DNA from 2 places in the Xenorhabdus littoralis genome. Region 2 is predicted to be linked to the other one. Evidence: predicted binding sites of a transcription regulator. Region 2 holds the regulator's gene; the other holds the start of a gene.
The links. Region 2 encodes LexA, which represses DNA repair genes until DNA is damaged. Its sites were predicted from a motif close to TNCTGTATGTACATACAGNA; they were not measured.

Region 1: the regulator LexA is predicted to act here: its motif matches at 1,471-1,490, upstream of sulA (SOS-induced cell division inhibitor SulA).

The regions. Positions count from the first base shown of each region.
Region 1 covers NZ_VCDP01000058.1:28,032-31,461, forward strand. Annotated here, with positions in the region: gene FE394_RS14280 (nucleoside 2-deoxyribosyltransferase) at 63-590, shown strand; gene FE394_RS14285 (TfoX/Sxy family DNA transformation protein) at 646-1,269, opposite strand; gene sulA (SOS-induced cell division inhibitor SulA) at 1,510-2,106, shown strand; gene ompA (porin OmpA) at 2,461-3,430, shown strand, end outside.
Region 2 covers NZ_VCDP01000061.1:65,046-68,475, forward strand. Annotated here, with positions in the region: gene FE394_RS15125 (DUF2628 domain-containing protein) at 1-192, shown strand, start outside; gene zur (zinc uptake transcriptional repressor Zur) at 482-994, shown strand; gene lexA (transcriptional repressor LexA) at 1,147-1,761, opposite strand; gene FE394_RS15140 (diacylglycerol kinase) at 1,880-2,251, opposite strand; gene plsB (glycerol-3-phosphate 1-O-acyltransferase PlsB) at 2,389-3,430, shown strand, end outside.

The DNA.
Region 1 (3,430 bases), on a different contig from region 2:
AAAAACATTAATAGCTTCTATTAACAATAATATTAGTCCTTATTTCTATAAGAGGTATTTCTATGTCCACCCTATTGTCTGGCCTTAAAATATTTGTAGGGGGCCCCATTCAACATGCATTAAAATCAAACACATTAGACAGTCATTTACAGGTTCATCTCAAATGTGCCATTCATTTATTAGAATCACTCGGCGCAGAGGTTTTTTCTGCTCATCGGGCAGAGCAATTTGGCGGAACGACACATTTATTTACACCAGAAGAAGTTTCCCAACGGGATCGCCAATGGATGGAACGATGTGATATTTTTGTTGCCGTTTTACCTGTCTGCCCACAACAAAAAAAGCTGCTCAGAACAGACGGTACCCATATAGAACTCGGTTGGGCTTCCGCCTTACAGCGCCCGATTATATTGGTAACTGAAAAACCTTTCGATGACTCTGCCAGCCACTTACTAAAAGGACTGTCTGCTGTTGCTCAAGTTCATCATATCCCACTTAATGATTTTGAACATGACGCGACGATATTAAGTAACACTATTCAATCCGTAGCAGAAAAAAAAGTTATCCAAAAGATTTCAGCTATCGCGTAAATCCGGGCAATAGGGGCAATAGGGGCATTGGCCCCTATTCATCAAGCTTCACTCATTATGAGTGGTAATCCGGATTCTGGTGAACTAATTCGCTGTGCCAGATAATTAATTCATCACGTAGCTGTTCCGGTAACACTGCAACATGACATCCTTCTATTGCTCCTGCCAATGCAAGCAACAAACTAACATTTGTTTTTTTCCTGTGTTGCTGTAGTTTGAGGTAAGTTGCTTTTGCCCCTAGCATTCGCAATTCTTCTACTTTAGATATACCCACTTTCCATAATTGCCTCTCTAAGGCGATCCCTAAATTGGGCAGATCTTTAAGTCTGAGAGGAATTTTCTGCCTATCAATAATTTCTTCCATGGTGTATTGATAGGCTAGATGTACATATTCAAATAGCTGTTTTTGATCTCGCCAAAGTGATTCATTAACGCGGTAATACCGCAAAGTCACAGGTATTCCTCTTTTTGAATAAATAAACTTTTCCATACCTTTGGCTTTAAATAATACTTCTGCGTGACTATTTCCTCGCAAATAAAGTTCTCCATCTGAACTGATAGCAAATAAAACACCATCAATTAATAACCCAATGCCACCAAATTGAGATTTTTTCTTAAGCTTTCCCAATGAGGACACACCTTGTTGCAATTGAGCCAAACGAGCTCCGCATAAAAGCATTTTTATCGCTCCATGAATCACTTTCCAAAATAAAGTTTAATCATGCCTGCTATTAATAAAATAGATAACAAGAACAATTAATTAAAACCATACGCAATCTGTTTCCAACTGCCAATCGTTAAGTCGGAAAAATCCTAATTTCTGTAAATTTTTGCGAAGCGCTTTGAAAAAAAGGGGCTTGCTTTTAATAAAATATCGCTATACTGTATAAATATACAGTTCATCATGGCGAGGAACATTATGAGCATTCAATCATCGTGGGTATATCTCACCGAAAAGAAAACAGCCGCTACCAGCACCGTAGTAAACGAACATAAAACAGACAAAGCAGTAATGGTTGATGAGATGAAAACAATGGTTGGGATAACCGTGAAAAGACTGTCTTTTGTAGAGCCCCCTCACTACACTTCACTCACTGCAAAAGGCATGGTCAGTGAGCTAATCTACAATGAACAACATCCTGTCATTAATCACATTCTGCTGCCTTTATTACGCCAATCTGGAAATGAAGATCGGTGGTTACTCTGGGTCACACCTGACAAGAGGTTAAGCCGTCAATGGTTGGTAAGTTCCGGACTGCCCTTAAATAAGGTCGTTCAGCTCAATCAGATTCGTCCCATTGCTTCAATTAATGCAATGGAAAAAGCACTGGCAAGTGGTAATTACAGTGTGGTATTGGGTTGGTTGCCCGAATTGTCTGAGTATGAAATGAATAAATTACAATTAGCGGCGCAGAAAGGTAGCGCGTTAGGTTTTATTATGCGACCACAAAAAATGGTACCTCAATTTATTACTCAACCAAATAGGTTACAAATTCACTCTATTTATTATCATTGACTAAAATTAGGAATTATCCCAACATTTTTTATAAAAAATAAGCTACTAGCTAATAACCATGCCTATTTTCACTGAAGATCAATATATTTATACGGTAAATATTGTAAATGTTCGTCAAAAAAAACTTATATTTGTAATATTGCAATTAAAAATTTTGTGTCATGAGTCACAGTGTACTTGTAACTTTTTAAGTTCGTTGTAGACTTTACACAGTTTAGGTTTGTGCTTATCGAGTTTATATTTCAAGACGTATCTTCTGATCGAAGCACAAATCCCTAACTGAACATTTTAACCAGTGGCTAATAATAAGGCTTTAAAGGCCAATTGCCTATTTGGATGATAACGAGGCGTAAAATGAAGAAAACAGCTATCGCAGTAGCAGTGGCAGTGGCAGCGTTTGCAACTACTGCCCAAGCAGCTCCAAAGGATAATACTTGGTATACCGGTGCTAAGCTGGGTTGGTCTCAATACCATGACGTAAACTTCTACGGTAACGGCTATGATAACCGAATTGGCAATGGCCCTACCCGTAAAAGCCAGCTAGGTGCAGGTGCTTATGTCGGTTATCAAGCAAATCCATATCTGGGTTTTGAACTGGGCTATGACTGGCTGGGCCGCATGGCTTATAAAGGCAGCGTTAATAATGGTGCTTTCCGTGCTCAAGGCGTTCAACTGACAACTAAACTGAGCTATCCAGTGTTGGATAATCTGGATGTTTACACTCGTTTAGGTGGTATGGTATGGCGTGCAGATTCTTCCGCGACTTACAATGCAAATGCAGCATCCCCTGCGCAGTTAAGGAAGAAAGATAACGACACTGGCGTTTCTCCTCTGGCAGCCATTGGTGTTGAATATGCACTGACCAAAAATCTGGCAACCCGTCTGGATTACCAATGGGTTAACAACATCGGTGATGCTACCTCTGTTGGTGCCCGCCCAGATAACGGCCTGCTGAGTGTTGGTGTTTCTTACCGTTTTGGTCAGGATGAAGCTCCGGCTCCGGTTGTTGTACCTCCGGCTCCAGTCGTTCCAGCACCAATTGTTGAAAACCAAAGCTTCACTCTGCGCTCTGATGTTCTGTTCAATTTCAACAAATCAACGCTGAAAACAGAAGGTACACAAGAGCTGGATAACCTTTATAATCAACTGGCTAAAATTGACCCAACTCAGGGTAAAGTTCTGGTAGTTGGTTACACTGACCGCATCGGTAGCCAGCATTACAACCTGCCACTGTCTCAGAAACGTGCGCAGTCCGTTGCAGATTATCTGGTTGCGAAAGGTATCCCAGCAAACAGCATCCAGGCAGAAGGTCGTGGTAAAGAGA
Region 2 (3,430 bases):
ATCTTTGCAGTGGCTATAGCAATAGGAATTACTGAAGAGATGGTGGGCTATGAATTATCAGATGCTATTTGGAATGGATTAGGAGCTGGATTTGCAATATTGTATGGGTTCTCAGCAAATTATTCTTACTATTTAAAAGAAGTAAAAGGGGACGATAGCTGGAATCCCTTTAAAGGTATATTTTCCAAATAAAAGACATTTTCATAAAGACAGCAGATTTTAAAATCCGCTGTCTTTTTTACTTTTTATGCACAACAATAAATCAATATTCGATCAAAGATCGATTCACTTAAACAGGAATCGTCCACTCCTTACCGTGCAATTGGGTATTCCCCTACTTCATTTCATCTATCCAAATTCTCATCAAATTCTCTATTTCTGCTTCTGGGATATATTCTCTGAGCATTACGTGGGTTCCACTCTCAAGCCAAAAAACGTGATAACATTAAAGCCATTAGCATCGTGTAGGTGTGAGAGGTGTATGAAAACTATCAATCAAAAAAATTTACTGGCACAGGCTGAGACTATTTGTCTGTCAAGAGGGGTTCGTTTGACACCTCAGCGCCTGCAAATTCTTCGTTTAATTACGGAACAACCCAGCGCAATCAGTGCTTATGATTTACTTGATCTGTTACGAGAAGTTGAGCCGCAAGCTAAGCCACCAACAGTTTACCGTGGATTGGAATTCCTGTTGGAACAAGGTTTTATCCACAAAATAGAATCGACAAACAGTTATGTTCTCTGCCATCATTTTGAAGAACCCTGCCATACTTCGGCTATGTTTATCTGTGAAGATTGCGGTTCAGTGACCGAAAAGAACGCGAAAGATATTGAATCTACTATTCAACAGTTAGCACAAGGAACAGGCTTTCATCTGCGGAATAGTGTGATAGAAATCCACGGCTTATGCTCTTCCTGTCATGAGATCGATTCCTGTACGGAACGCGATACATGCCAGCACCCTCATCCGGTTGAAGAAAATAAAAAGAAATAAGAAAAAGAAATAAGACGAAATACTTGAAGCCTTATAAGGCAGTGAGGCGGTCATGGTTGATATATTATCAAGTTCCCGTTGAACTCGGGTTTACGGGTACTGTGAGAAATGACCGCCCCAGAATGGCAAAGTACAATTATCCGTTTTTACAATCAGAACCCGTCCCCGTTACGAATAATGCCTACTGCCAATCCTTCAATGGTGAAACTCTGCTCGCTTAAATCAACAACAATGGGTTCAAATTCTGGATTTTCAGCAATCAACTCAATTTTGTTGCCTGTTTGTTTTAAGCGTTTTACTGTCACTTCATCTTCAATGCGCGCAACTATAACTTGTCCGTTATGAACATCCTGTGTTTTATGTACAGCAAGTAAATCTCCGTCCATAATTCCGATGTCTTTCATGGACATTCCTTTAACACGCAACAAAAAATCAGCGCTTGGTTTAAATAATTCAGGATCAACCTTATAGTGACTTTCGATGTGTTCCTGAGCCAGCAATGGTTCGCCAGCTGCAACACGACCGATTAACGGTAATCCCGTATTATCTTCTTCTTCGAGAAGCAAACGGATACCTCTGGATGCACCAGAGATAATCTCTACCACCCCTTTACGCGCCAGTGCTTTTAAATGCTCTTCTGCCGCGTTAGGTGAACGAAAACCAAGACGTGCTGCAATTTCAGCACGTGTTGGTGGCATACCCGTTTGCGAAATATGGTCACGCACCAAGTCATAGACTTGCTTCTGCCTGGCAGTTAATGCTTTCATTTCGCCCCCTGTTTGTTTATACAGTCCAGCTGTGAGTATATACAGCTAAATTCGAATTGGGAACCGGTCAGCACGTAAAAGCAGCTAAATAACGTGTTTTGATGATAAACACATCATATCAGCGCATGAAATGCGACCAAAGGAGCATTCCCCAGATAAACAGCGCCAGAAGTATAGTCAGGAATACTGCTGCTGAACCCATATCTTTCGCCCGGCCCGATAATTCATGATATTCGCTGCCAATGCGGTCCACTACCGCTTCTATGGCACTATTAAGGATCTCAACAATAATGACCAGCATGACAGAGCTGATAAGCAGGAGTCTCTCGAATAGGCCAAGATCTAAAGAAAATGCGACTATGACTGCAAATATAGACGCGATTGCCTCCTGTCGGAACGCCGCTTCATTTCGCCATGCCGCTTTGATACCTTTCGCCGAATATCCAGCCGCTTTAATGATTCGGGTTAAACCCGTAGATTGATTTGCCATAAGAATTTTCTTTAAAAAACTTATTTATTGTATGGTTATATAACTTTTAGCTCTTATTATTGTCTTATTTCCACAGATCTCAAAATCTGTTTCTGGTATCCTTGCGACCCGTTGCTAACAAGAGGCTTAAAGCAGTTATGTCAGGTTGGCGTAAAATATATTATAAGTTATTGAATTTACCACTAAAATTATTAGTCAAAAGTAAACTCATCCCTACGGATCCCATTGCAGAGCTGCGTCTTGATACGACTCGGCCTATTTTGTACGTGCTACCGTATCATTCAAAAACAGACTTATTGACCCTGCGTCAACAATGTCTGGCGCAAGATCTGCCGGATCCGTTGAATTCTTTGGAAATAGGTGACACGCAACTTCCTAGTTGTGTTTTTATTGATAACGGTCCACGTGTATTCAGTTGCTATGCACCAAAACATGAATCTGTGAAAATTTTTCACTCATATCTGGATCTGCATCGCAATAATCCTGATTTGAATATTCAGATGGTGCCTGTTTCCGTGATGTTTGGTCGCTCTCCGGGGCGTGAAGGGCAAGGGCAAGAAGTTAATACTGCGCCACAATTACGCCTGCTGAATGGTGTTCAGAAGTTTTTTGCCATTCTGTGGCTTGGGCGAGATAGTTTTGTGCGTTTCTCCACGCCGGTTTCTCTACGCCACATGGCTGACGAACATGGTACGGATAATATCATCGCCAATAAACTTACCCGTGTTGCGCGGATACACTATTCCCGTCAACGTCTGGCTGCTGTTGGGCCTCGTTTGCCTGCCAGACAGGATTTGTTCAAAAAGTTACTGACATCAAAAGCAATAGAAAAAGCGATTGCAGATGAAGCCCGTAGCAAGAAAATTTCTCCTGAAAAGGCGAAACAGAACGCCATCAATATGTTGGAAGAGATTGCTGCTGATTTTTCTTATGAAACAGTGCGCTTAACCGACCGCGTTTTGAGTTGGACGTGGAACCGTTTATATCAAGGCATCAATGTTCACAATGCTGAACGCGTTCGCCAATTGGCTCAGGATGGTCATGAACTGGTTTATGTTCCATGCCACCGCAGCCATATGGATTATCTCCTGCTCTCTTATGTGCTTTATCACCAAGGGTTGGTTCCACCGCACATTGCAGCGGGCATTAACCTGAATTTCTGGCCTGCCGGCCCGATAT